Regions from separate parts of the Arthrobacter sp. Soc17.1.1.1 genome, predicted to be linked through region 2. Evidence: riboswitches for the same ligand, from Rfam matches in the RefSeq annotation. Region 2 holds a riboswitch; the other holds the start of a gene.
What was found. Region 2 has a riboswitch for S-adenosylmethionine ahead of V6S67_RS15160 (ABC transporter substrate-binding protein). Riboswitches for the same ligand answer to the same signal wherever they lie in the genome.
Positions count from the first base shown of each region.

Region 1: linked by a shared signal. The riboswitch ahead of V6S67_RS09180 (ABC transporter substrate-binding protein) and the one ahead of V6S67_RS15160 (ABC transporter substrate-binding protein) in region 2 are both predicted to bind S-adenosylmethionine.

Region 1 covers NZ_JBAJII010000001.1:1,994,817-2,002,637, forward strand. The annotation lists gene V6S67_RS09165 (CYTH and CHAD domain-containing protein) at 1-316, opposite strand, end outside; gene V6S67_RS09170 (hypothetical protein) at 534-737, shown strand; gene V6S67_RS09175 (VOC family protein) at 801-1,229, shown strand; SAM riboswitch class IV at 1,331-1,458, shown strand; gene V6S67_RS09180 (ABC transporter substrate-binding protein) at 1,673-3,265, shown strand; gene V6S67_RS09185 (ABC transporter permease) at 3,266-4,198, shown strand; gene V6S67_RS09190 (ABC transporter permease) at 4,195-5,106, shown strand; gene V6S67_RS09195 (ABC transporter ATP-binding protein) at 5,103-6,815, shown strand; gene V6S67_RS09200 (LLM class flavin-dependent oxidoreductase) at 6,812-7,821, shown strand, end outside.
Region 2 covers NZ_JBAJII010000001.1:3,286,726-3,294,546, reverse strand. The annotation lists gene V6S67_RS15180 (ABC transporter ATP-binding protein) at 1-1,222, shown strand, start outside; gene V6S67_RS15175 (energy-coupling factor transporter transmembrane component T family protein) at 1,219-2,016, shown strand; gene V6S67_RS15170 (amino acid ABC transporter ATP-binding protein) at 2,157-2,894, opposite strand; gene V6S67_RS15165 (amino acid ABC transporter permease) at 2,891-3,655, opposite strand; gene V6S67_RS15160 (ABC transporter substrate-binding protein) at 3,666-4,583, opposite strand; SAM riboswitch class IV at 4,749-4,866, opposite strand; gene V6S67_RS15155 (aminodeoxychorismate lyase) at 4,974-5,852, opposite strand; gene yjfF (galactofuranose ABC transporter, permease protein YjfF) at 5,883-6,896, opposite strand; gene V6S67_RS15145 (ABC transporter permease) at 6,896-7,821, opposite strand, start outside.

The DNA.
Region 1 (7,821 bases), 1.3 Mb from region 2:
GAACCCGGATCAGTTTCAGGAGCGGCTTCGGCACCACCGAGGTCCTGCCCAGCGGCGCGTGGTGTTCGTGGCGCTCGTCGGGACCGGCCGGCAGCTTCAGGTGCCATCCGGCGTCCTCGCCGCCGGTCCGGCGCCGCAGCGTGATCCGGTGTGACGCCAGCCTCAGGTCCTCCGTGTCGAAGTACTCGGCCTCGAGGTGGAACTCGACCGGCGCATCCACGCTTCCCACCCCGGGGACGTCCTCGAGTACGGGGAGCGGGGTGTCGTCCCCGACGTCGAACGTCCGCTCGATCTCCACAACAGGCTCAGCGCGCATAGGGCACTGTATACCTCGCCCGGGCGGCCGTCAGCAGGTTTCGACGGCCGGCCCCCCGTCCGCCGAACGGTGGGGCCGAAAGACCCTAGAGGGATGCTCCGATCCGGTGCACACTTGCGGAACTCGAGGGCCGACACGAGCCCGGGGTCGACGAAGGCGCGCGTCGACCACCACCGTCGGACCATTCGTCGCGCCCTTCCCAGCGAAGGACATCGCCATGACCACAGAACAGTCGGAGGCCCGGCCCGAGAGTCTGCCTCCCACCGCCCCTTCCTCGGCGGAACGCATCCAGCGCGGCGCACCCACGCTGTCCGAGTCCGACCTCAAACGCCAGTGCGAGCGTCGCCGTGAAGCGGAGCGGAAGCTCGCCCTCCACATCCAGCTGTACCGCGAGACGCACCCGCTCCCTCTGAGTCACTGATCCCTGTCCCCCGGCAGAACCGTTCACGGTTCCGCCGGGGGACGGGACCGGTAGGCTCCCTCCATGGACGCCCGCCTCCACTTCGTCACCGTCGCCGCGCAGGACCTCGACGCTGCGCGGTCCTTCTACAGCCGGGGCCTCGGGTGGACGCCGACGCTCGACGTCCCCGACGAGGTGATCTTCTACCAGGTGGCCCCGGGAGTGCTCCTCGGGCTGTTCCTCGCCGGCAAGTTCGCCCAGGACCTCGGGCTCGATGCCGCACCGGTGCCGTCGGGCATCGTGCTGTCCCACAACGTCGACGGCCCCGAGGAGGTCCGCGCCGTCGTCGCTGCGATGACGCGCGCAGGCGGCACCGCTGTCCAGGAGCCGCAGGAGAGCGCCTTCGGCGGCATCTTCCGCGGGCTCGTGCGCGACCCGAACGGGATCGTGTGGGAGATCGCCCATAATCCCGGGTGGCAGATCCTCGACGACGGCACGGTCACCCTGCGCTGAATTGCGCCCCGCGACATTCCGTCCTGCCCTCGGCAATTCGCGCCGTGTCATATTTCTTTTTATTGGTCGACACCCCGGATATCTGCCTATAGTTGTTCCAGCTTCAAGAGACGCGGTCGTAAAGCTCCGACTGGACCGCGCGCCAACCCCATGTTCCTGGGTGGTTCGGATGACGAAGCGGCCTTCTCCTCGGCACACAGTGCTGGTCCGGTGCGGGCAAGAGCACTCCGAAAGGCACTCATCGTGAGCTGTACCGCCCTCCCCTAGCAGGATCCAGGCGCCCTCGGCGCGCCTTCTCCTTTCACTCGCCCTTCAATTCCCTTCCGGTCGCACTATGCTCTGCGCTGCGCCGGAACGCCTCTTGAGGAATTCCCATGAATGCATCCGTAATTCGCCCTGCCCGAAATCGAAACCGCTCCGGACACGCCACCGCCCTTTCTGCGGTGGGTCTCCTCGCACTCCTGGCCGGCTGCGCCGGGCCGGCGGGCTCGTCCTCCGTCGCCGCTGGCGAGCCGATCCCCGGCGGCGTGCTGGACGTGTCCATCTCGGCCGAGCCGGGCTGCCTCGACGGCCACGGAATCTCTGCCACGCAGCAGCAGTTCCTCGGCCGCCTGATCTACGACAACGTGGTGACCCTGGACGAGAACGGGGACATCGCGCCGTATCTCGCCGAGTCCTGGGACGTCTCGGAGGACGGCAGGACCTACACGTTCCACCTCAAGCAGGGAGTCACCTTCAGTGACGGCTCGCCCTGGAACGCGGAGGTCCTCGGGCAGAACTTCGAGCACATGAGGGACCCCGCCACGAAGTCGCCCCTCGCCGCCGCGTACATCGCCCCGTACGTCGACGGCACGGTGATCGACGAATACACCTTCGAGGCCCACCTCGCCTACCCCTACACCCCCTTCCTCTACACCCTCGCCCAGTCCTGGCTCGGCATGAACTCCGGCAAGGCCATCACCGAGTCACCGGAGACGCTGTGCCAGAAGCCGATCGGCACGGGGCCCTTCACCGTCGCCGACTACCGCCCGGGCCAGAGCATCAGCTACACGAAGCGGGAGGGCTACGACTGGGCACCCGAGTGGCTGGACGGTGACGGTGCCGCGTACCTCGACGGCGTCGAGGTCACCCTCGTCAGCGAACCCGTCATCCGCCACCAGTCCCTCGTCTCGGGCCAGTACGACCTGACGGAGAACCTCGCGCCGCAGAACGCCTCGGCCGTGCAGGCCGACCCGGACTTCACGTACGAGAACCTCGCCCGGACCGGCAACCCGTACGTCCTCAACTTCAACCTGAACCGCGCACCGTTCGACGACCTCGCGGTCCGGCAGGCGTTCGCCGCCGCCGTGGACACGAAGGCCGTCACGGAGAGCCTCGGCTTCGGCACCTACACGCCGATCGACGGCTTCCTGTCCAAGGAGAGCAGGTACTACGACCCGACGGTCGAGGGCGTCCTCACCCACGACCCCGAGCGGGCGAACCAGCTGCTCGACGACGCCGGGTGGACGGGGCGTGACGGCGAGGGCTTCCGCACGAAGGACGGGAAGCGGCTGACGGTCGAGGTCCCCACGGTGGAGAGTTCCACGCCGAGCCCGCTGCTCGTGCAGCTGCAGGGAGAGGCCCGCAAGGTCGGCTTCGACCTCCGGATCATCCAGCTCCCCCAGGCGCAGCTGACCGAACTCCGCTACGCCGGCGACTACGACGCCCTCGCCGGCGTCTGGCACACCAACACCACCGACGTCCTGTTCATCCGCTACCACTCCTCCGAGATCACCGGAGAGCGGATCGGCCAGAACTCGTCCTACGTCAACGACCCCGAGCTCGACGCCCTGCTCTCCACGGCCCGCGAGGCCGACGACGGGCCCGTGGCCGAGGAGGCGTACTCGAAGGCGCAGCACCGGCTGCTCGAGATCGTGCCCGGCGTGCCGCTCTACGAGAACCCGAGCCAGTTCGCGTACGCGAACACCCTGCACGACGTCGCCGTGGACACCTCCCACCCCGTGCCCGTGCTCACCTACGCCTGGAAGGCCGAGTAGGTGACGGTTCTCCGCCGCGTCCTCACGCGACTCGCGATCGGCATCGGCGTCCTCTGGGGAGCCGCGACGCTGACCTTCCTCGCCGTCTACCTGATCCCCGGCGACACCGCGCTGCTGATCCTCGGCGGGCCCGACGCGCGGCCCACCGCGGAGACACTGGCGCAGGTCCGCGCCGACTACCTCCTCGACCAGCCCTTCCTCGTGCAGTACGGCAGCTACCTCGGGAACCTGCTGCAGGGCGACCTCGGGCAGTCCTATCGGCTGCGCCTGCCCGTCTCGGAGGCCATCGGGCAGCAGATCGGCGCGACGGCGGCACTCGCGGCGGCCGCCGTCGCCGTCGCGCTGCCCCTCACGTTCGTCGTGGCGATCCTGTCCGCGCAGCGCGCCCCCTGGATCCGGTCGATCGTCTCCGGCGTCGAGGTGGTCTTCGCCGCCACGCCGACGTTCATCATCGGGTTCGCGCTGCTCATCGTCTTCTCCTTCACGCTGCGCTGGTTCCCTATCGGCGGGAATCAGGGGCCGGCCGCGCTGATCCTCCCGGCCCTCACCCTCGCCCTGGCGGTCTTCGGGACCCTCTCCCAGGTGCTGCGGAACGAACTCGAGGACGTCCTGGAGCAGCCGTTCATCCTGACAGCCCGCTCCCGCGGCATGCGCGACCTCCCGGTCAGGATCCGGCACGCACTCCGGCACGCGGCCATCCCGGTCATGACCATGTCCGGTTTCGTCGTGGCCGCGCTGCTCGGCGGGTCCGTGGTCGTCGAGACCCTCTTCAGCCGGCAGGGCATCGGGTCCCTGACCCTGGCCTCGGTCTACAACAAGGACCTGCCGGTCATCCTCGGGATCGTGCTCCTCTCGGCCGCGGTCTACGTCGTGGTGAACCTCGTGATCGACCTCCTCTACACGCTCATCGACCCGAAAGTGGTGACCGCATGAGCATCGCCTCACGCACCATCCCGCCCGCCGTCGCCCCGCAGGCCGCGCTCCCCGTCCGGGAGCCGGCACGGGCCGGGACGCCCAGGCAACGTCGGCGCCGGTGGCGCGTCCGCCCCGGGATCCTGCTGGCCTCCGCGTTCCTCCTGTGGCTCGCGGCGGCGGTCCTGACCCCGGGCCTGCTCGCTCCCGCCGACCCGTACGCCGTTGACCCCGCCAGGAGCTTCGAGGCGCCCGGCGCCGGCGCCTGGTTCGGCACGGACGACTCCGGCGCGGACAACTACACGCGGATCGTGCACGGCGCCGCCACCTCGCTGTACATCGGGGTCGGCGCGACGGCGATCGGTGTGGTCGGCGGGACCGCCATCGGCCTCCTCGCCGGGCTCAACGGGCGGCTCGTGGAGGCCTCGGTGATGCGCTTCCTCGACGTCACCCTCGCCATCCCCGAGATCCTGCTCGCACTGGTGGTCATCGGCATCATCGGCGGCGGCACGGAGAACGCGATCCTCGCGATCGGTGCCGGCAGCATCGCCTACTACGCCCGGATCACCCGGGCGCAGACGCACCTCGTCCGGCGGTCGGGCTTCGTCGAGGCCGCCCGTACCCTGGGCCTGCCCGCCTGGCGGATCCTCCTGACGCACACCGTGCCGAACGTCATCAAGCCCGTCCTCGTCCTCGCGACCATCGGCGTCGGCTCGGCGATCGGTGCCGGGGCGTCGCTGAGCTTCCTCGGGCTCGGCACCCCTCCGCCCGCCCCCGAATGGGGCGCGATGCTCTCGGCCGGCCGCAACTTCATCTCGAACGCACCCTGGATGATCACGTTCCCCGCCGCGTTCCTCGTCGCCACCGTGCTGTCCATCACCGTGATCGGCCGCGAGCTCCGTCGCCGCGCCGAAGGAAGGCTCGCATGAGCTCCACCACCCTGACCGCCACCACCGCCACACGGGTGCCGCAGGCGCCCGTCGTCGAACTCGAGGGGCTCTCCGTCGGATTCGGCCGCGGCGCCCACCGCCGGGAGGTCATCCACGACCTCAGCCTGTCCGTCCGCCCGGGTGAATGCCTCGCCCTGGTGGGTGAATCGGGCTCCGGCAAGTCCGTCACCGCGAGGACCCTCGTCGGTCTCACCGGGCCCGGCGCCCATATCCGGTCCCGCGCCCAGCGCTTCAACGGCCAGGACGCCTCCGCGTGGGGCGAACGCCAGTGGTCCCGCGTCCGCGGCCGGGAGGCCGGCTTCATCCTGCAGGACGCGCTCTCCTCCCTCGACTCGCTGCGCACGGTCGGTGACGAGGTGGGCGAGGTCCTCCGCCTCCACGGCGACCTCGATCGGGCCGCCCGGCGTGCGCGCGTCGTCGAACTCCTCGCCTCCGTGGGTGTACCCGATCCCGAGGTGCGGGCCGGGCAGTACCCGCACCAGCTCTCGGGCGGGCTCCGTCAGCGCGCCCTGATCGCCTCGGCGATCGCCGCGGACCCGGGATTCCTCATCGCGGACGAGCCGACGACAGCACTGGATGCGACCATCGCGGCACAGGTCCTCCGCCTGCTCGGCGGCCTCAAGGGAGGCAGCACGGCGATGCTCGTGGTCAGCCACGACCTCGCCGTCGTCGCGGACCTCGCCGACCGCGTCGCCGTGATGCGCGACGGCGAGATCGTGGAGGAGGGCCCCGTCGAGTCCGTCCTGCAGGACCCCCGGCACCCCTACACCCAGGGACTCCTGGCGGCCATCCCCTCCCGGTCGTCGCGCGGACGCCGGTTGACCGTACGGGACCGCGCCGAGTCAGACACCGCGCAGTCCGACATCGCGCCCGCCCCGTCCCGCGAGGTGACGGTCCCGGCGGCCGCCCTGGCGGTCGAGGGGCTCACCAAGACCTTCGCCGGTCCTGACGGCAGCCGCCGCACGGCGGTCGACGGCGTGTCCTTCACCCTGGCGAAGGGGACGACCCTCGGGATCGTCGGCGAGTCCGGCAGCGGCAAGAGCACCGTCGCGCGGATCGCACTGGGCGTCGACGCCCCGGACGCGGGCACCGTCCAGGTCCGGGGCCGCACGTGGGCGGAGCACCGCGCCGCACGCGACCTCGCGGCCCGACGCTCCGTGCAGATGATCTACCAGGACCCGCTGCAGTCGTTCGACCCGCGGAAGACCGTGCGGCAGGTCATCGGGCAGGCCGTCGCCGCCGCCGGCACGCCGCGGACCGCGCGGGCCGCGCGCGTGCTCGAGCTGCTCGACCTCGTCGGCCTGCCCGCCGACCGGGCCCGCAGCCGCCCCCTGGAACTCTCGGGCGGGCAGCGGCAGCGCGTCGCCATCGCCCGGGCGCTCGCCGCCGAACCGGAGGTCATCATCTGCGACGAACCGGTCTCGGCCCTCGACATCACGGTGCAGGCCCGCATCCTCGACCTCCTGACGGATCTGCAGGAGCGCTTCGGACTCAGCTACCTGTTCATCTCCCACGACCTCGGCGTGATCCAGCACGTCAGCCGCGAGGTGCTGGTCCTGAAGGACGGGGTGGTCCTGGAGCACGGGACCGTCGCCGACGTCTTCGAGCACCCCGGGCACGAGTACACGCGCCAGCTGATCAACGCCATCCCCGAACTCCCCGCCGTCCGGAAGGACCTTTCCTCATGACACGCCAGATCGCCTTCAACCTCTTCGAGATGAACTGCGTGGGACACATCTCCCACGGTCTCTGGGTGCACCCGGAGAACAACCGCCACCGCTTCAACGACCTCGACTTCTGGGTCGAGACGGCGAAGCTGCTCGAGGCCGGGCTGTTCGACAGCGTCTTCCTCGCCGACGTGATCGGCACGTACGACGGCTACCGCGGCGGCCCGGACACGGCGCTCCGCGAGGCCGTCCAGATCCCCAGCAACGACCCCCTCCTGGTCATCCCGGCCATGGCCGCGGTGACCGAGCACCTGGGCTTCGCGGCGACGTTCTCCACCACGTACGAGCCACCGTTCGCCTTCGCACGGCGCGCATCCACGCTCGACCACCTGACGAAGGGGCGGTTCGGCTGGAACATCGTCACGTCCTACCTCCCCAATGCGGCCCGGAACTTCGGGCTCGCCGACGAGGTGGAACACGACCAGCGCTACGCGATCGCGGACGAGTACCTGGACGTCCTCTACAAGCTGTGGGAGGGGTCCTGGGACGACGACGCCGTGGTCGAGGACCGCGAACGGCGCGTCTACACCGACCCGTCGAAGGTCCGCTACATCAATCACCGCGGCCCCCATTTCTCCGTGGCCGGACCGCACCTGAGCGCCCCCTCACGCCAGCGCACACCCGTGCTGTTCCAGGCCGGCAGCTCCGTGGCCGGCAAGGCCTTCGCAGCGCGCCACGCCGAGGGCGTGTTCGTCGGCGGGCGCGACGCCGCGGCCTACCGCGACAACGTGGCGGACCTCCGCCTGCTCGCCGTAGCCAACGGCCGGGGTGCGGACCACATCAGGGCCTTCGCGAGCGCCGTGGTGATCGTCGGCAGAACGCACAAGGACGCACAGCGGAAGGCGGACGAATTCCGCCGCCTCTCCAGTGCCGAGGGCTACCTCGCCCATGCCGGAGGCGGTGGGATCGACCTGGCGGCCTACCGGCCCGACGAGGTCATCGACGACATCCTCGCGCGCGAGGACCG
Region 2 (7,821 bases):
GGCCGGGCTCGTGCTGCAGGACCCCGAGACGCAGGTGGTCCTCGCCCGCGTGGGCGACGAGGTGGCCTTCGCCGCCGAGAACCTCGCCGTGCCACGGGAGGAGATCTGGCAGCGTGTGGGGCGGGCACTCGACGACGTCGGCCTGGACCTCCCGCTCGACCACCCCACCACGGCGCTGTCCGGCGGGCAGAAGCAGCGCCTCGCCCTCGCCTCCGTCCTCGCGATGGAACCCGGCCTGCTCCTGCTCGACGAACCCACGGCCAACCTCGACCCCGACGGCGTCCTGGAGGTGCGCGACGCCGTGGTCCGCGTCCTCGAGCGCACGGGTGCGACGCTCGTCGTCGTGGAGCACCGCGTGGCCGTGTGGGCGGACGTCGTCGACCGCGTGATCGTGCTCGATGCCGACGGCGGTGTCCTCGCCGACGGCCCGCCCGCCACCGTCCTGGTGCAGGAGGACACCCGGGCGCGCCTCGCCTCCGCCGGCGTGTGGGTGCCCGGCCTGCCACCGGCCGTGGGCGGGACGCTGCCCGCCGGGCCCGGGGGCGGGACCCTCCTGTCGGCGGAGGGCCTCGGCGTCGCCCGGACGCGTCGCGGCCCGGTCGCCGTCGACGGCCTCGCTCTGCAGGTGCGGTCCGGGGGAGCCCTGAGCATCACCGGACCCAACGGTGCCGGGAAGTCGACGGCGGCCCTGACGCTGGGGGGACTGCTGCGCCCGCGCGCCGGACACCTCCGCGCCGCACCGGCCCTGGCGGGACCGGCCGGCAGCGACCCGTTCCGGTGGCGGTCGGCGGAGCTGGTCCGCCGCATCGGGACCGTGTTCCAGGAACCGGAGCACCAGTTCCTCACCGCGACCGTCGCGGACGAGCTCGCATTCGGTCCGCGGCAGGGCGGGGTCGTGGATCCGGCGCGCATCGGGTCGGTGGCCGAGAGGCTGCGCCTCACGCACCTGCTGCAGGCGAACCCGTTCACGCTCTCCGGCGGGGAGAAGCGGCGCCTGTCCGTGGCGACGATGCTCGCCACGGCCCCGCGCGTCCTCATCCTCGACGAGCCGACCTTCGGCCAGGACGCCCTGACCTGGGCCGAACTCGTGACCCTGCTGCGCGAACTCGTCGACGACGGCGTGGCCGTCCTCTCGGTGACGCACGACGCCGAGTTCATCGCCGCCCTCGGTGGCGCGACCCTCCACATCTCCGGCGGGGCAGGACGGCTGGTGGCCCGATGAGCGGCGACTACCTGACCCCGGTGCTCACGGGGAGGGCGCTCCTGCGGGCCAACCCGGTGTCCAAGCTCTTCGCCGCCGCGGTGATCACGCTGGCGCTCCTGGCCAGCATCGACTGGGTGAGCGCCGCAGTGGTCCTCGCGTGCGAGCTCGCCCTCATGCCGCTGCTGGGCATCAGCGTCGGAGGCCTCGCCCGGCGCATCTGGCCGCTCCTCGTCGCCGCCGGGGTCGGCGCCTACGGGACCGCCCTGCTCGCCGAGAAGACCGGGGCGGTCCTGCTCGACGTCGGGCCGTTCCTGTTCACCGAGGGATCCGTGGCCGCGGGCATCGCCGTCGGGCTGAGGGGACTGGGCCTGGCGCTGCCGGGCATCTTCATCCTCCTCACCACGGACCCCACGGACCTCGCCGACGCCCTCGCGCAGAAGCTGCACCTGCCGCACCGCTTCGTGCTCGGCGGGCTGGCGGCGCTGCGGCTCGTGGGCCTCCTCGTGGAGCAGTGGGAGACCCTCGGCCTGGCGCGGCACGCCCGCGGTGTCGGCTCGGACGGGTCCTTCCCCGCCCGCGTCCGGAACCTGCTGGGGCAGTCCTTCGGACTGATCGTGCAGGCCATCCGACGGGCCACCCGGCTCGCGACGGCGATGGAGGCGCGCGGCTTCGGCGGCGGGACCCGCACCTGGGCCCGGACGAGCACCTTCTCGGGCCTCGACGCCGTCGTCGCCGTCGTCGGGCTGCTCATCGCCGCGGGCGCGGTGACGGCGGCCGTGCTGGCCGGGACGTGGAGCTTCCTGCTGTCCTGACCGGGCGGTCAGGGCGGTCAGGGCGGTCAGGGCGGCCCGGGCCGCGGTTCGCGGAGCACCCGGTGTCCCGGGCGCGATCCGCGGCAGACGCGAACGGGGGCCCGCCGAAGCGGACCCCCGTGGTGGAACCGACGCAGGTGCTAGAGGACGTCCGAGAGGAACGACCTCAGGCGCGGCGTCTGCGGGTCGTCGAAGATCGCGGCCGGCGCTCCGGTCTCGACCACCACACCGCCGTCCATGAACGTCACGGTGTCCGAGACATTGCGCGAGAAACCCATCTCGTGGGTGACGACCACCATGGTCATGCCGCCGGCCGCGAGATCCGCCATGAGCGCGAGGACGCCCTTCACGAGTTCCGGGTCCAGGGCCGAGGTGGCCTCGTCGAAGAACATCACCTCGGGGTCCATGGCCAGCGCCCGGGCGATCGCGACGCGCTGCTGCTGCCCGCCGGAGAGGTTGCCGGGCCGGACGTCGGCCTTGTGCTTCAGGCCCACGAGGTCCAGTTGCGCGAGGGCCTTGTCCCGGGCCTCGTCGGCGGACATCCTCCGGAGCTTCCGGAGGGCCAGCGAGACGTTGTCCAGCACCGTCTTGTGCGGGAAGAGGTTGAACTGCTGGAACACCATGCCGATGCGCCGGCGCAGCTCGTCCGGGTTGTCCTTGAGCACCGACCGGCCGTCCAGGAGGATGTCGCCCTGGTCGGGTTCGATCAGCCGGTTCAGGACCCGCAGCAGGGTGGACTTCCCGGAGCCGGACGGGCCGATGACGGACGCCGTCGTGCCCTGGTCCACGTGCAGGTCGATGCCGCGCAGCACGTGGTTGGACCCGAAGGACAGGTGCAGGTCCCGCCCTGTCAGGGTGCCGGATTCCTGGATCTTCACGCCTTGGCTCCTTCACCGATCTTCGCGGCCAGTTCGTCCGGCTCGGGCTTCTGCTTCTTGCCCACGCGGAGCCGGTTGTCGATGTAGTTGACCAGGTGCGTCAGCGGGATGGTGAGGCACAGGTACAGGACCGCGGACGCGATGAGCGGTGACAGGTTGCCGGTGGTGCTCGCCGCGTCGTTGCCGATCCTGAACAGCTCGCGCTCGCTCGAGAGCAGTCCCAGGAAGTACACCAGCGAGGACTCCTTGATGAGCGCGATGAACTGGTTCACCAGGGCGGGCAGCACGCGCCGCACGCCCTGGGGGACCACCACGAGCTGCATCGACGAGCGGTAGCTGAAGCCCAGCGCGCGCGAGGCCTCCAGCTGCCCCTTCTCCACGCTCTGGATGCCGGAGCGGAAGATCTCGCCGATGTAGGCCGCCGCCATGAGCGAGAGCGCGAGGATCCCCATCGGGAACGGGCTCGTGCTGCCGGTGAGCTGGCGGTAGATCGGGCTGAGCCCGATGCCGATGAGCAGGATGATCACGACGGCGGGCACGCCGCGGAAGATGTCCGTGTAGATGCGGGCCACCCACCGCAGCAGCCGGTTGCGGGAGATCCCCATGATCGCGAGGACCATGCCGAGGATCGTCCCGATGATGCCGGAGGCCAGGGCCAGGATCAGGGTGTTCCGCAGACCCACCGTGAGGAGCTCCGGCAGGACGGCGGCCATCGCCCCCCAGTCGAAGAAGGTCTGCGCGAGCTGTTCAAAGGCATTCATGCAGGGACCGCTACTTTACTTCCACGGCTTTGCTGCCGGGCTTCCAGTCGGTGGGCATCTCGCGGTCCGGGTACCACTCCTTGGTGAGTTCGGTCCACGTGCCGTCGGCGATCACGGCGTCGAGGCCGGCGTTGAGGGCGTCGATGAGCGGCTGGTTCTCGCTGTTCACGGCGTAGGCCGTGAAGTTCTCGGTGTTGATGATGGTCTCGGCGATCGTGGTGTCGTCGCCCTCCTTCACCTGGCCCGTGGCCTGCTGCGACGGTGCCACCCAGGCGTCCACCTGGCCGTTCTTCACGTTGGCGTAGACGGTGTTGTAGTCCGCGAACCGGACGGGCTCGAGGCCGAGGGTGTTGGTGACGTAGTCGTCCTGGACGGTGCCCTGGACCACGCCGATGCGCGTGCCCTCGGACAGGGAGTCGAACCCGGTGACCGAGGAGCCGTTCTTCGTGACGACGGCCATGTAGCCGAAGTCGTACCCGTTGGTGAAGCCGACGTTCTCGCGGCGTGCCGCCGTGGTGGAGATCGAGGAGGAGCCGACGTCGAACTGCTTGTTCTGCACCTGCGCGAGGAGCGCGGAGAAGTCGGTGGACGCGAACTCGACCTCGAGGCCGAGCTTGTCGCCGATGGCGCGGAGCAGTTCGTTGTCGTAGCCGGTGAAGACACCGTTCTCGATGAAGATGTTCGGCGGGGCGTCGGAGAGGGTGCCGACGCGCAGCGTCCCGTCCGTGATGAGGCCGAGGTTCGCCGGATCGATCTCCTCGACCGGGGTGGTGGTCTCGGTGGTGTACTGGTCCAGCGACTGCTGGTCGCTGCCGGCCAGGGCGTCGGTGGTCTCGGTGGGTTCGCTGCTGCTGGAGCTGCCGCAGGAGACCGTCAGGGCGAGCAGGGGCACGGTCAGTGCCGTGAGGACCTTACGGGAGAGGTTCATGGTGTCCTTCGTGGTGGCGGGCCCGGGAACGGGTGCGCTGGGTGGGGTGCTGGGACGCCGGAGGCCGGCGGGAGGACTGCTGGCTGCTGGGTGACACGCTCGCTGTTCTGGGCTGTGCGCGCTGTGGCGGCCGGACCGGACGGAACACCGGGGAAGGACCGCACGACGCCGTACTTGCCAACCGGGGGACTGGACCCGGCGGCCGAATCTTCACCTGGAGCACCCCACTACGGGAGAGGGTTGCTGTCCAGCCGGCCAGGGCCGATGGCTGGAACTCTTGATTTGAGCAAAACGCTAGGGCAGCACGGAGTGTCCGGTCAAAACGGGATCACGGATATTGCGCCGCTTGACGCGGGAATCCGGGGGTCCAGGCGCGGGGTGTGGCCGACTTCACACGAACCGGTCCACGAGAGCGGTCAGTTCCGCGGTCAGGGCCGGGGAGGTGCGGATCTCCTGCCCGTCGAGTGAGAGGACCGGCGCGAGGAGCCGGATGCTCGAGATGAGCCACACGGCATCGGCGTCGAGGAGGTGGTGCGGTTCGAGCGGCCCGTACCCGAGGTCCCACCCCTCCTCCTTCGCCGCGGCGAACAGCGCGGCCTGCGAGGTGCCGGCCAGGATGCCACTCTCGAGCTGCGGCGTGACGAGCGTCTTCCGCCCGTCGCGCACGGTGGCGAGCAGCACGGTGGACGTGGGCCCCTCGAGGACCTTGCCGTCGGAGGAGGTGAAGATGACGTCGTCGGCGCCGGACGCCTTCGCGTGGCGGATCGCGGCCATGTTGACGGCGTAGGACAGCGTCTTGGCGCCCATGAGCAGCCACGGCGCGCGCTGCGCCACGGTGCTGTCGTACCCGCGCTCGAGGAACAGGACCCTCAGGCCGGCCTCGCGCTGCGCCAGAGTGGCCGCGGGGACGGGCGCCACCTGCACCCACGCCGTGGGCCGTCCCGCGCCCTCCACGCCCCGGGTGGCCACGAGCTTCACGACGGCGCTGCTCCGGCCCGGCTCGGCGCCCGCGAACTCGCCGAGGGCGGTGCGGATGGCGCGGCTCCAGGCGTCGGCGCCCGGCACGGCCAGGTCGAGGGCCGCGGCCGACGACGCGAGCCGCGCCAGGTGCGCCTGCTCCTTGCGGGGCGTCCCGTCGACGGCGAGCATCGATTCGAACACGCCGTCGCCGCGGGTGGCGCCGAGATCGGAGATCATCAGCTGCGGCTGCGAGGCGTCCGCGATCCTGCCGTGGTCGTGGTCGGGGTCGAGGAACACGAGAACCGTCATGGGCCCCAGCCTAGCGGGGGGCCCGCCGCGTCAGGTGAGTCCGACCTTCCGGGTGAACAGCTTCTGCAGCAGGATGAAGGCGAGGAGCAGGGCGCCGATCACGATGCGCGTCCACCAGGAGCTCAGCGTGCCCTCGTAGGAGATGAACGTCTGGACGATACCGAGGACGAGCACCCCCGCGAGGGAACCGAGCACGTACCCGTACCCGCCGGTCAGCAGCGTGCCGCCGACCACCACCGCGGCGATCGCGTCGAGCTCCAGCCCCGTGGCGGCCAGGCTGTACCCGGAGAGGCTGTAGAACGAGAACAGGATCCCGGCGATCGCGGAGCACACCCCGCTGATCCCGTACACGAGCACCTTGGTGCGCGGGACGGCGAGGCCCATGAGCACCGCGGAGGACTCCCCACCGCCGATCGCGTACACGGTGCGGCCGAAGCGCGTCTGGTGCAGCACGTAGAACGCGACCGCGACGACGAGCAGGGCGATCAGGACGCCGGGGGAGACGAACAGCTTCCCCGCCAGCGGGATCCTCGCCTGGGCCATGGACGTGAAGAACGGGTCGGTCACGGTGATGGAGTCGACGCTGATGACGTAGCAGAGGCCGCGGGCCAGGAACAGCCCGGCGAGGGTCACGATGAACGGCTGGATCTCGAAGACCTGGATGACCAGGCCCATCGCGAGGCCGAAGGTCGCCCCCGTCAGGAGCACGAGGAGGATCACCGCGACCGGGCTCCAGCCGGCCTGCAGGAGGGCGGCGGCGATCATCATGGACAGCGCCACGACGGAGCCGACCGACAGGTCGATGCCCCCGGTGAGGATCACGAACGTCATGCCGACGGCGAGCACGATCAGGAAGGTGTTGTCGATGAGGAGGTTCAGGAAGACCTGCCCGGACAGGAACCCCGGGTACATGGCGGCGCCGACGGCGAACATCGCGACGAACAGGCCCACGGTCGCCAGCGTGGGGGCGTACCGTGCCTTGCTCTGCAGGCTGCCGATCCGGGAGCGGCCGAGCGGGGCGGAGGTGCGGGTGAGGACGGACATCAGGCGGCCACCTCCACCCGCGGCTGCGCGGTGACGGGGGGCCTGCGTCGCCCGAAGAGGGTGCGCGCCCTGGGGGACTGCAGGAGGCAGACGATGATCACCACGAGCGCCTTGAACACCAGGGTCGCCTCGGGCGGGATGCCCAGCGTGTAGACGGTGGTGGTCAGGGTCTGGATGATGAGCGCCCCGACGAGCGTGCCCACGAGGCTGTAGCGGCCACCGGCCAGCGAGGTGCCGCCGATCACGACGGCGAGGATGGCGTCCATCTCGATGTAGAGGCCGGCGTTGTTGGAGTCGGCGGCGGTGACGTTCGAGCTGATCATGAGGCCCGCGACCGCCGCGCACAGTCCGCTGAAGATGTACACGGTCCAGGTGATGGTGCGGGCGTCGAGGCCGGCGAGCCGGCTGGCCACGGGGTTGATGCCCACGGCCTCGATGAGCGTGCCGAGGGCCGTGCGGCGCGTGAGCAGCCCGGCGGCACCGAAGGCGGCCGCCGCGATGAGGATCGAGATGGGCAGGCCCAGGAAGAAGCCGGCGCCGATCGCCTGGTAGGAGTCGTTGGAGACGGAGATGATCTGCCCGTCGGTGACCAGCTGGGCGAGCCCCCGGCCGGCGGTCATGAGGACGAGCGTGGCGATGATCGGCTGGATCCCGATGACCGAGACCAGGAACCCGTTCCACGCCCCGAGGAGGAGCCCGGCGACGACGGCGATCGCCACACCGGTGGCCGCGGTCTGCAGGGAGGTGGGATCGGGGGAGCTGTAGATGTACATGCAGGAGACGGCGCCGGCGATGGCCGCGACCGCCCCCACGGAGAGGTCGATGCCGCGGGAGGCGATGACGAGGGTCATGCCGAGCGCGATCAGGATGGTCGGGGCCCCGTTGCGGAGGATGTCGATCAGGCTCCCGTACAGGTGGCCGTCCT